DNA from 3 places in the Paenibacillus diazotrophicus genome. Region 3 is predicted to be linked to each of the others. Evidence: predicted binding sites of a transcription regulator. Region 3 holds the regulator's gene; each other region holds the start of a gene.
What was found. Region 3 encodes Rex, which represses fermentation and respiration genes when NADH is low (regulators of the CRP and FNR family bind a similar motif). Its sites were predicted from a motif close to TTGTGAAATATTTCACAA; they were not measured.
Positions count from the first base shown of each region.

Region 1 (3,266 bases), 230 kb from region 3:
GTTGGGAGGTTGTACTAATGATTGGATGGATTTTGCTATTTTTACTGCTGTTTTCACTCATTATGTACAAAAATGAGACTAGCTGGTGTCTTCTTTTTTTTCCCAGCGCTTTTGTATTCTTAATGTACTATTCCATGAAAAAGGAGAAAATGAATGATTGAAATGCTTGCGGCAAGAATGGCTGTAACTTTAAAACGCTCTGTACCAGATCATCCTTCTTCTGTTGAAGTTTTTACATTTGCCATTTCCATGATGCTCAACCTGTTATTTATTGTCGCAGCGACACTGGGCATATCCCTATATAACGGACGGACGGTAGATGTGGTTATTACACTGATCTCGTTTGCTATTCTTCGCCAGTTGACCGGAGGTATGCATCTGAGATCCAATCTACGATGCGCTATAGCTTCCACCTTGCTTTTTACAGGTATTTCGCTTCTTTCACTGGGGCAGTTTTGGATTATTACGGCAACAGCAGCAGCTATCATTATCATCTGTATTTTTGCACCGGTCGGTATTAGCCAGCAATCAACGATACCCTCCAAATACTATCCATATATGAAGCTGGCAGCGATAGTGCTTGTCGCCTTCAACTTTCTGATATTGTCACCTGCTCTGGCGTTCAGCTTTTTGGCCCAGAGCATTACACTGGTGCTGGGAAAGGTGGTGAGATCATGAATCTGGTTGCAAATGTACTGACCAAGGTTGCAAGTGCTGCTGTAAGCACAAACAGCTTTTTGTTTTTTTTCAAAGGCAATATTCCCGCTGAACTGTTAAAAAAATAAATAAGAAGGCAGGTTGATTCCATTGCGAACGTTATCCGTTACCGCAACCGCTGACGGATCTACCGGGATCATCGCTGTTTACTTCGAACACATCCTGTTTCTTAAATGCAATTCCAACGAATCACAGTCTATCCTGGTACATACGAGGGAAGGCGTATACTACATCATGGGACCCTTGCGGTACTGGGTGAACGCGCTTAACAGCACCGGATGCATTTTTAGCATCGTAGATCGGGGAACAGCGGTCAACATCGCTAACGTGGCATGTCTAGACAGGACCTTCAAGGTTGCTTATTTCGATCCTGTGAGCAGCCAGAACTCTCTAAGCTGCACAATAGCCTATCATCGTTACAGAGTTGTTGAACAAGAACTGACCCGAATGAATCCTAATATTATATTGTGCTAGATAATCTTGTGAGGGGACTGTCCGATGACAGTCTCTATTTTTTATTTTCACCTCAGTTCCTTACTATAGAATATAAATTTCACAAAGACAGACTGGTGAACCAACGATCTGTACATAACGGAGGTGAAACCCTGAAGATGGATAGAGATAAGATAGAGGAGTAACAACAAGAAAAGCAGTATTACAGTGAAATATGTCAAGTGAAAAAATTCACGTTCACATAAACGACAAAAATAGCGCTGATTATAAACATAATATGTAAGTATAACCTTAATATGATCGAATGAAAGCGCTTTGAAAACAAATCAAAAAAAACTTTATACTTTGTGAAAGATTTCACTATACAACCCGTAAAGGATGTGATAAGATAAATGTGTAGAGAAAAACAACCTAAAAATTGACAGGAGGACGAGGGAGATGGCAGTTAAAAACGAAGTCGCCGCCCAAGTGAAACAAACCACCGCTGAAGAGTATATTCAGGCTTTGGTGGATAAAGCAAAGAAAGCTCAAGAGGCTTACATGGAGCTGGATCAAGAGCAGGTTAACACAATCGTTCATGCAATGGCGTTGGCAGGACTCGACAAGCATATGTACTTGGCAAAGCTGGCTGTTGAAGAAACAGGCCGCGGCGTCTACGAAGACAAAATTACGAAGAACATCTTCGCAACAGAATATATCTGGCACGGCATTAAGTATGATAAGACAGTAGGCGTAGTTGAAGACAATCAATACGAAAGTTTCCAGAAGATTGCTGAACCAGTCGGAATCGTAATGGGTATCACACCGGTAACCAACCCAACATCCACCACGATGTTTAAAGCATTGATCGCCGCTAAGACACGTAACCCTATTATATTCGGTTTCCATCCATCTGCGCAAGAGTGTAGCGCTGCAGCAGCTAAGATTCTTCATGACGCAGCTGTAAAAGCTGGTGCTCCTGAAAACTGCATTCAATGGATCGAACTTCCTACAATGGACAAAACAAACGCACTGATGAACAATCCGGACGTTGCACTAATCCTGGCAACAGGCGGTTCGGCAATGGTCAAAGCAGCTTACAGCTGTGGCAAACCAGCTCTCGGCGTAGGCCCTGGTAACGTACCTGCCTTCATTGAGAAGAGTGCTGATATCGATCAGGCAGTAACCGACATTATCCTTTCCAAAACATTCGACAATGGTATGATCTGTGCTTCCGAGCAAGCGGTTATCATTGAAGAAGCAATTTTTGACCAAGTGAAAAAGAAAATGATCGCTAATGGCTGCTACTTTGTTAATAAAGAAGAAGCTGCCAAGCTGACAAGCGGCGCAATGAACGTCGAAAAATGCGCAGTAAACCCTGCTATCGTAGGTCAATCCGCAGTGAAAATTGCTGAAATGTGCGGAATTCAAGTTCCTGCCGGCACTAAGATTCTGGTTGCTGAACTTGAAGGTGTAGGTACTAAATATCCGCTGTCCGCTGAAAAATTGAGCCCGGTTCTTGCTTGCTACAAAGTTAAAAACGCAGACCAGGGTATCGAACGTGCAGCACAGATTGTTGAATTTGGCGGTATGGGTCACAGCTCGGCCATTCACTCCAACAATGAAGAAGTTATTATGAAGTTCTCGCACCGTCTGCAAACCGGACGTATTCTCGTCAATTCGCCTTCCACACATGGCGCAATCGGCGATATCTACAATACGAATATCCCTTCACTGACTCTGGGCTGCGGATCTTACGGCCGCAACTCTGTATCGCAGAACGTAACTGCCATTAATCTGATCAACGTGAAAAGGGTGAACCGTCGTACCGTGAATATGCAATGGTTTAAAGTACCTGACAAAATTTACTTCGAAAAAGGATCCACTCAGTACCTGGCTAAAATGCCTGACATCACACGGGTAGCAATTATCACTGACCCAATGATGGTTAAACTGGGCTATGTAGAAAGAGTTGAGCATTACCTGCGTCAACGCCAGACTCCAGTAGCGATCGAAGTGTTCTCGGAAGTTGAACCAGATCCATCGACTACTACTGTAGAAAAAGGTACTGCAATGATGAACAGATTCCAACCGGACTGCATCATCGCACTCGGTGG
Region 1 is NZ_JBGJZN010000008.1:86,682-89,947, forward strand. Features, by position in the region: gene ACAN54_RS24890 (hypothetical protein) at 1-161, shown strand, start outside; gene ACAN54_RS24895 (accessory gene regulator ArgB-like protein) at 154-678, shown strand; gene ACAN54_RS24900 (AgrD family cyclic lactone autoinducer peptide) at 675-785, shown strand; gene ACAN54_RS24905 (hypothetical protein) at 799-1,191, shown strand; gene adhE (bifunctional acetaldehyde-CoA/alcohol dehydrogenase) at 1,609-3,266, shown strand, end outside.
Region 1: adhE (bifunctional acetaldehyde-CoA/alcohol dehydrogenase) is a predicted target of Rex. The motif match lies at 1,516-1,533, and genes of this name have one in related genera.

Region 2 (3,266 bases), on a different contig from region 3:
GTCATTGACTGTGGCACGGCCACGGTTCACTTCAAGGCCGGATTCCCCAACAAGAGGGTTGCCCTGAACTCCACCGGTCCATACAAAGGTATTGGCTACAATCTGCTGCCCATCCTTCAGATCAATCACATTACCCGCCACATTGGTTACAGGAAGACCCGTCAGGAAGGATACGCCACGGGCAGTCAGACTTGTTACCGCACGTTCAATCAAATGATCCGGCAATACCGGAAGGATTTTGGGTCCGGCTTCTACCAGCATCAGCTTGATATCGTGAGGATTTACCCCATACCGTTTGGTCAGCTTCGGCAGCACATCAGCAATCTCGCCCACTAGCTCGACACCGGTCAGCCCGCCGCCTCCAATCAGAATTGCCGCATCGGCAGGATTCTTCGTTTTGGAGTATTCACGAATGCGGTCTTCAATATGGGAATGAATTTTGATCGCATCAGCAGCGGATTTCAGCACCATGCTGTACTCTTCCAGCCCTGGGATGCCGAAATATGCAGTAGTGCTGCCAAGTGCAACAACAAGCGCGTCATAGGTGAGTGCTGTACCATCAGACAGCTGCACCTGCTTGTTATCGACGGAGAATGACTTCACCTTGGCTATTTTAAGATCAATGTCTTTTCCGGCAAAAAGCTTGGTGAGCGGCATGGCTACAGCTTGTTCCGATGCACTCCCTGCAGCCAGACGATGGAGCTCGGTAATAATCTGGTGTGTCGGATACTGATTGACAACTGTAATTTTGGCTTCTGCCTTACTCATATATTTACGCACGTTAATAGCACTCAGGAGACCGCCATAGCCTGCACCGAGAATCACGATATGTTTTGACATAATAATTTTCCTCCGTCCTTATTGATGTGGATTACGTTCGCCGCTGACCTGCAGATAAGCATTCATGAAACGAAGCATTTTTTGCATCTGCGGATCTTTAATCATACGCATCATACCGAACAGGCTGATCGTTTCACTGCTCTCATTGGCACGATCCTTGGCTTCGATCACAGTAGCTGCCATCGTTTTTACCCTATCTACTACCGGCTCAGCAAGCTCTTTGATAGCACCCACTGTATCATTCTTCAGCACATCATCGGATGCAACAGCCTGCACAAAATCAAGCGACTTGGATAAAGCACCAATCAGCTGCGTAATCTGGGGAAGCTGCTCCACCAGTGTGGTTAAGGACTCCTGCACCTCAGGCTTCAAGAGCTGATCCATAAGTTCTTCATTAATTTTTGATTGCGTAATGGTTTCTGACATAATGAGCGCTCCTTTACATTAGCTTTATTTCATATAGAAATGGGACGAAATGATACAACTCATAATCAATGTGATTATTATAACATTCCTCATGTAATAAATGTCACAATCTTTTTGCCGGAATAGCCCCATTTTGTGATTAAAATCACTTCTATTCTTCGGATTTCGATAATTCCCTCTATTTCATAAAAAAATTTAGTACCGTATTACATTTAGTCATTGACGAAGGGAAAATGCCATGGTATGTTTAGTAAGTAACAAATAGTAAGTATATTTATTAATATTAGCTATTTATAATTATTAACTACTACATACACAATGGAGGAATGAACATGGGCACTTTTTCAGAATTGGTTCAAGCACGCAGATCAGCAAACAACTTCGTAGAGGGCATCAAGATTTCTAAGAGTGAACTGGAGGAAATGTTCTCGCTGGCCCGTCTAGCCCCTTCAGCCTATAATCTGCAGCACGCCCATTATAAAGTAGTCGCTGATGAAGACTTGAAAGAAAAAGTCCGCGAAGCCGCCTATGGCCAGTACAAAATCCATACAGCATCCGCCGTCATCGTTGTACTCGGAGACAAGAATGCGTATCTGCAGGCACCGGAAATTTATAGCGGCCTAAAAATGCTGGGAGCGATGAGCGAGGAAGAATATGAAGGAACCATCGAAGCCATCAATGGCTCCTACATTGGAAATGATGCTTTTCAGCGCGATGAAGCGATCCGCAATGCCTCCCTGTCAGCGATGCAGTTCATGCTGATCGCCAAGGACAAGGGCTGGGATACCTGCCCGATGATTGGTTTTGATCCTGAAGCCCTCAAGGCGACTCTGAATTTACCGGATCATATGGTGCCGGTCATGATGATTACCATCGGCAAAGACAATAAGCACAAGATCAGACCCCGCGGCTACCGTAAGCCGATTAATGAGTTCGTTGAGTTTTTTGAGTAAACAAGACGTACCCAAAAAGAGCCATCCGGGCAACCCGGATGGCTCTTTTTGCTTAAACATAACACTGCGGCAATCCCCAAGCTCTACACTCTGCGGAAGCGCCACAGGACACTTTGAAAATCACCGTGTAACGCAGGTAGCGGCAATCCCGCATACATCAGATGGTCGCCCCCATATACGCCTCCGCCTTCCAGCCATTCATAATCTGCAGCCGGATCAAGACCCTTAAGACGCAAGTGGTATAGCTTATCATTGGGCTCAGCCAAGGTGCGGACATAGACGACCACAGCTTCCGACTGATCCTCCGCCGCAATCAGCCACGCCGTCTCATTCCCTTCAAAAGGACTACGAAGCCGGTACTGCTCTCCAAACTGGACAAGCGTACGCAGTTCTTTGTAGAGCGCCACCTGCGCTTTTACCGCTGCTTTTTCTTCCTCTGTGAACTTCGTCAAATCCAGCTCATAGCCGAAATTACCCGACATGGCCACATGTCCACGGAGTTCGAGGGATGTGTTACGCTGCACCTGATGGTTCGGAACCGCCGACACATGGCTGCCCATGGCGCTCAGCGGATAGACGATACTTGTGCCGTACTGGATTTTGAGCCGGCTGATGGCATCGGTGTTGTCACTCGTCCAGGTCTGAGGCATATAAAAGAGCATCCCGGGATCAAAGCGTCCCCCGCCTCCGGAGCAGCTCTCGAACAGCACATTCGGGAACTCCGAAGTGATTCGCTCAAGCACACCATATAGACCAAGCATATAACGGTGTGCTGTTTCCCTTTGTCTCTCCGGTGGCAGCTGTGCAGATCCGATCTCTGTCATATTACGGTTCATATCCCATTTGACATAGGTGATCGGCGCTGACCGCAGAACGGCCGCGATCCGGTCACCGATCGCCTGGCAGACATCCTCGCGTGAGAAGTCCAGCACCAGCTGCGTACGGGCCAGCGTTCTGCGGCGGCCCTGCACATGGAGGCACCAGTCCGGATGCTGCCGGTACAGTTCACTATCCGGCGAGATCATCTCCGGTTCAAACCACAGTCCA
Region 2 is NZ_JBGJZN010000001.1:2,119,108-2,122,373, forward strand. Features, by position in the region: gene ACAN54_RS09705 (NAD(P)/FAD-dependent oxidoreductase) at 1-840, opposite strand, end outside; gene ACAN54_RS09710 (helical membrane plugin domain-containing protein) at 859-1,266, opposite strand; gene ACAN54_RS09715 (nitroreductase family protein) at 1,599-2,219, shown strand; gene ACAN54_RS09720 (alpha-galactosidase) at 2,303-3,266, opposite strand, start outside.
Region 2: ACAN54_RS09710 (helical membrane plugin domain-containing protein) is a predicted target of Rex. The motif match lies at 1,358-1,375, and genes of this name have one in related genera.

Region 3 (3,266 bases):
TCGTTCCACTGGTCTTTCATCACGTAAGCATAGAACTGGCTTAGTCCGAACAGAAGGAGCAGAACCAGGAGGATCCCCAGCAGAAGCCATTTTCTTCTTTTCTTCAAAGTGCAGCTCCCTTTCTTCTGGATGCGTCATTGATCCTGTTCATTTACCGTTTCAGCAGGCCCTCGAAGGTCTCCTGCGCCTTGCGGCGGATAAGCTCCTCATCCAAGGTCAGGCATTGACCATTCTTCACCACTTGCTTGCCGTCCACCCATACATGTTCTACATCGTTGGCACTTGCCGAATAGACGGCATGGGAAAGCAAATCCGTATGCGGAAGGAAGTGGGGCTGGTCGATATTTAGAGCTATGAAGTCTGCCTTCATCCCTGGAGCCAGCCGTCCTGTATTGCCAAGGAATATGGACTGTGCACCATATTCGGTCGCCATCAGCAATGCTTCCGGTGCCGGTACAGCTGTCGGATCTCCGCTCACACCTTTGTGGATCAGAGCAGCCAGGCGCATCTCCTCGAACATATCCAGGTTGTTGTTGCTTGCAGCACCGTCCGTGCCCAGCGATACCTTGACTCCCGCCCGCAGCAGCTCCGGTACCCGTGCTACCCCGCTTGCGAGCTTCAAGTTACTGCCAGGATTATGCGATACCCCTACGTTGTAGCGGGCTAAAATCTCTATTTCTTCATCATTCAAATGAACTCCGTGAGCCACAAGCGACGGGCGGGTGAACATCCCCAGCTTCTCCAGATGTGCAACAGGACGCAAGCCGTAATCCGCCGCATTCTGTTCAACTTCCCGCCGGGTTTCCGACATGTGCGTATGCATAGGCAGGTCCAGATCATGGGCAGCCTGAACAAACTTTACGAAAAATTCAGGAGGACAAGTGTAAGGGGCATGCGGGGATATCATTGTCGTGATTCTTCCATCCGCCTTGCCATGCCAATTGCGGGCAAAGGCTATCGCTTCTGCCAGTTTATGGTTCTGCACATCCTCCGGACAAAGTCCGATAACCCCGCGCATAAGTACAGCACGCATGCCCGATTGTTCTGAAACCTCGGCAACCCTGTCCATATGATCATACATGTCCAGGAAGGTGGTTGTGCCGCCCTTCAGCATTTCCAGTACAGACAATGAGGTTCCCCAAAAAACATCGTCTCCGGTGAACTTTTCTTCCATTGGCCACATTTTCTCCTGCAGCCAATTCTGAAGGACCATGTCGTCACCGTATCCGCGAAGGAGCGACATTGCTGTATGACCATGGGTATTGACCAGCCCCGGCATGAACAGCAGGCGGCTTCCGTCAATAGTCTGCGTACCTTCTTCAATGACAGGTTTGGCTTCTCCTATGTATGTGATGATATCCTTTTCTATAGTCATATAGCCGCTTAGTACTGGTGTCTCAGTACCCGGAACCAGAAATCGGCCGTTTACAATTACAATCTTATTGCTGTGCATCTTCCACTTCGTCCTTTCCATCATGCAAATAATAGGCGAGACTCTGCAAATCAGTAGTAAAATCAGCGGCATGAACCCTGATATTAGACGGGGTCTTCAAGATCACCGGTGCAAAATTAAGAATGGCCTCAATGCCTGAATCGACCAGAATATCGGCAACGTTCTGCGCTTCGCTATCCGGTACCGTAATAATTCCAATACGGATGCCCTGCTTACGGATTGTGCTTCCCAATTCTTCCATGGGCTGCACGGTAAGTGAGTTAATCTGCTGCCCCACCTTGGGAGCATAGGAATCAAATACAGCAGTGATTTTCATGGTGTCCTTCAAGTAGGCATTGTAATTAGAGAGAGCGTGACCAAGATTACCTGCCCCCACCAGCGCCACGTTGATCTGTTGGTCAAGCTTCAGGATATGGCGGATTTTCTCAATGAGGTATGAGACATCATAACCGATACCCTTTCTGCCGAAATCCCCGAAATAAGCCAGATCCTTGCGGATTTGGGCTGGATTCAGTTCAAGCTTTTGTCCCAGTTCCTGGGAAGATACGGTGGAGATTTCACGCTTCAGGAGATCGTTCAGGAAGCGCAGATACACTGGAAGTCTGCGTACCACGGCCTCCGATATTTTATCCGATTTCATATTTTCTCCTCCTAAAAGTTTTGTGAGCATTGCATCATAATATTACTTCGTACAAAACTTACTTCGTAAGCATAAACCAAGTTTTGTGAGCTTAGTCCATTCCCCGGCGTCACAGCAGAACCGGACGCCAAGAAAACGGAGTTTTGTTGTTCTTTGACTATAATAGAAATGATTGCAGGTTAAGATACACTGCCGTCTTCCAGCCATTCCGCAATTCGCGGAACCATCTGATCTGTCAGCATATGTTCCATCTTGGGTCCAGGCAGCGAATAGAGAAAGTACTTTCCATAATAAGATTCAATAACCCTTGTATCGTATACAATAACAATACCCCGATCTTGCGCAGTACGCACCAGACGTCCGAAACCCTGCTTGAAACGAATAACGGCCTGGGGGACTGACAACTTCATAAACGGGTTCTTTTTCTGAGCCTGAAGCAGTTCAGCCTTAGCCTCCGCAAGCGGATGGTTCGGCGGCTGAAAAGGCAATCTGACAATGGCAAGGCAGGTTAAAGCCTCCCCGGGAATATCCACACCTTCCCAGAAGCTGCTGGTTCCAAGGAGCACAGAAGCTGCACTATCCTGAAAACGCCGGATCAGCTTGCTCCGGCTGCCCCCTTCCACTCCCTGCCCCAGTACAGTGATATCCTCAGAGAGGAGTGCCTCCTTCAGAGGATCATAGACCTGGCGCAGCATTTTATAAGAAGTGAAAAGTACAAGCATCCGCCCCCGTGTTGCCACAGCTGCCTCAGCCAATGAGTGCACCAGCTTATCGACAAAACGGGCATCGCCCACGCTGCCTTTGACACTGGGGAAATCACGCGGGATGACCAGAAGAGCCTGTTCACGGTATTTAAACGGCGACGGGAGCAGAGCTGTCATCAGCCTTCCTTGTTCTGCGGATTCACTAAGTCCCAGATTGTCAATCATAAATTGAAAGGACTTATCAACGGACAAAGTAGCTGAGGTAAGGACTATGCTTTTCTTTTTATCAAAAAAGAGCTCCTTAAGCTGGGCGCTGACATCGACTGGCACCGCATAGAGCTGCAGCGACTTCCCGCGATAGTTACCGCTGCCTTCCATCCAGTAGACAATATTCTCGTCGTTCAGGTTCATGAAGAACCGCACTTGCTCCCGTATGGAGGCTAAATCCTTGAACAACCCTCCGATATCC
Region 3 is NZ_JBGJZN010000008.1:312,872-316,137, reverse strand. Features, by position in the region: gene ACAN54_RS26050 (cell wall elongation regulator TseB-like domain-containing protein) at 1-107, opposite strand, end outside; gene ACAN54_RS26045 (amidohydrolase) at 152-1,453, opposite strand; gene ACAN54_RS26040 (redox-sensing transcriptional repressor Rex) at 1,440-2,093, opposite strand; gene dinG (ATP-dependent DNA helicase DinG) at 2,273-3,266, opposite strand, start outside.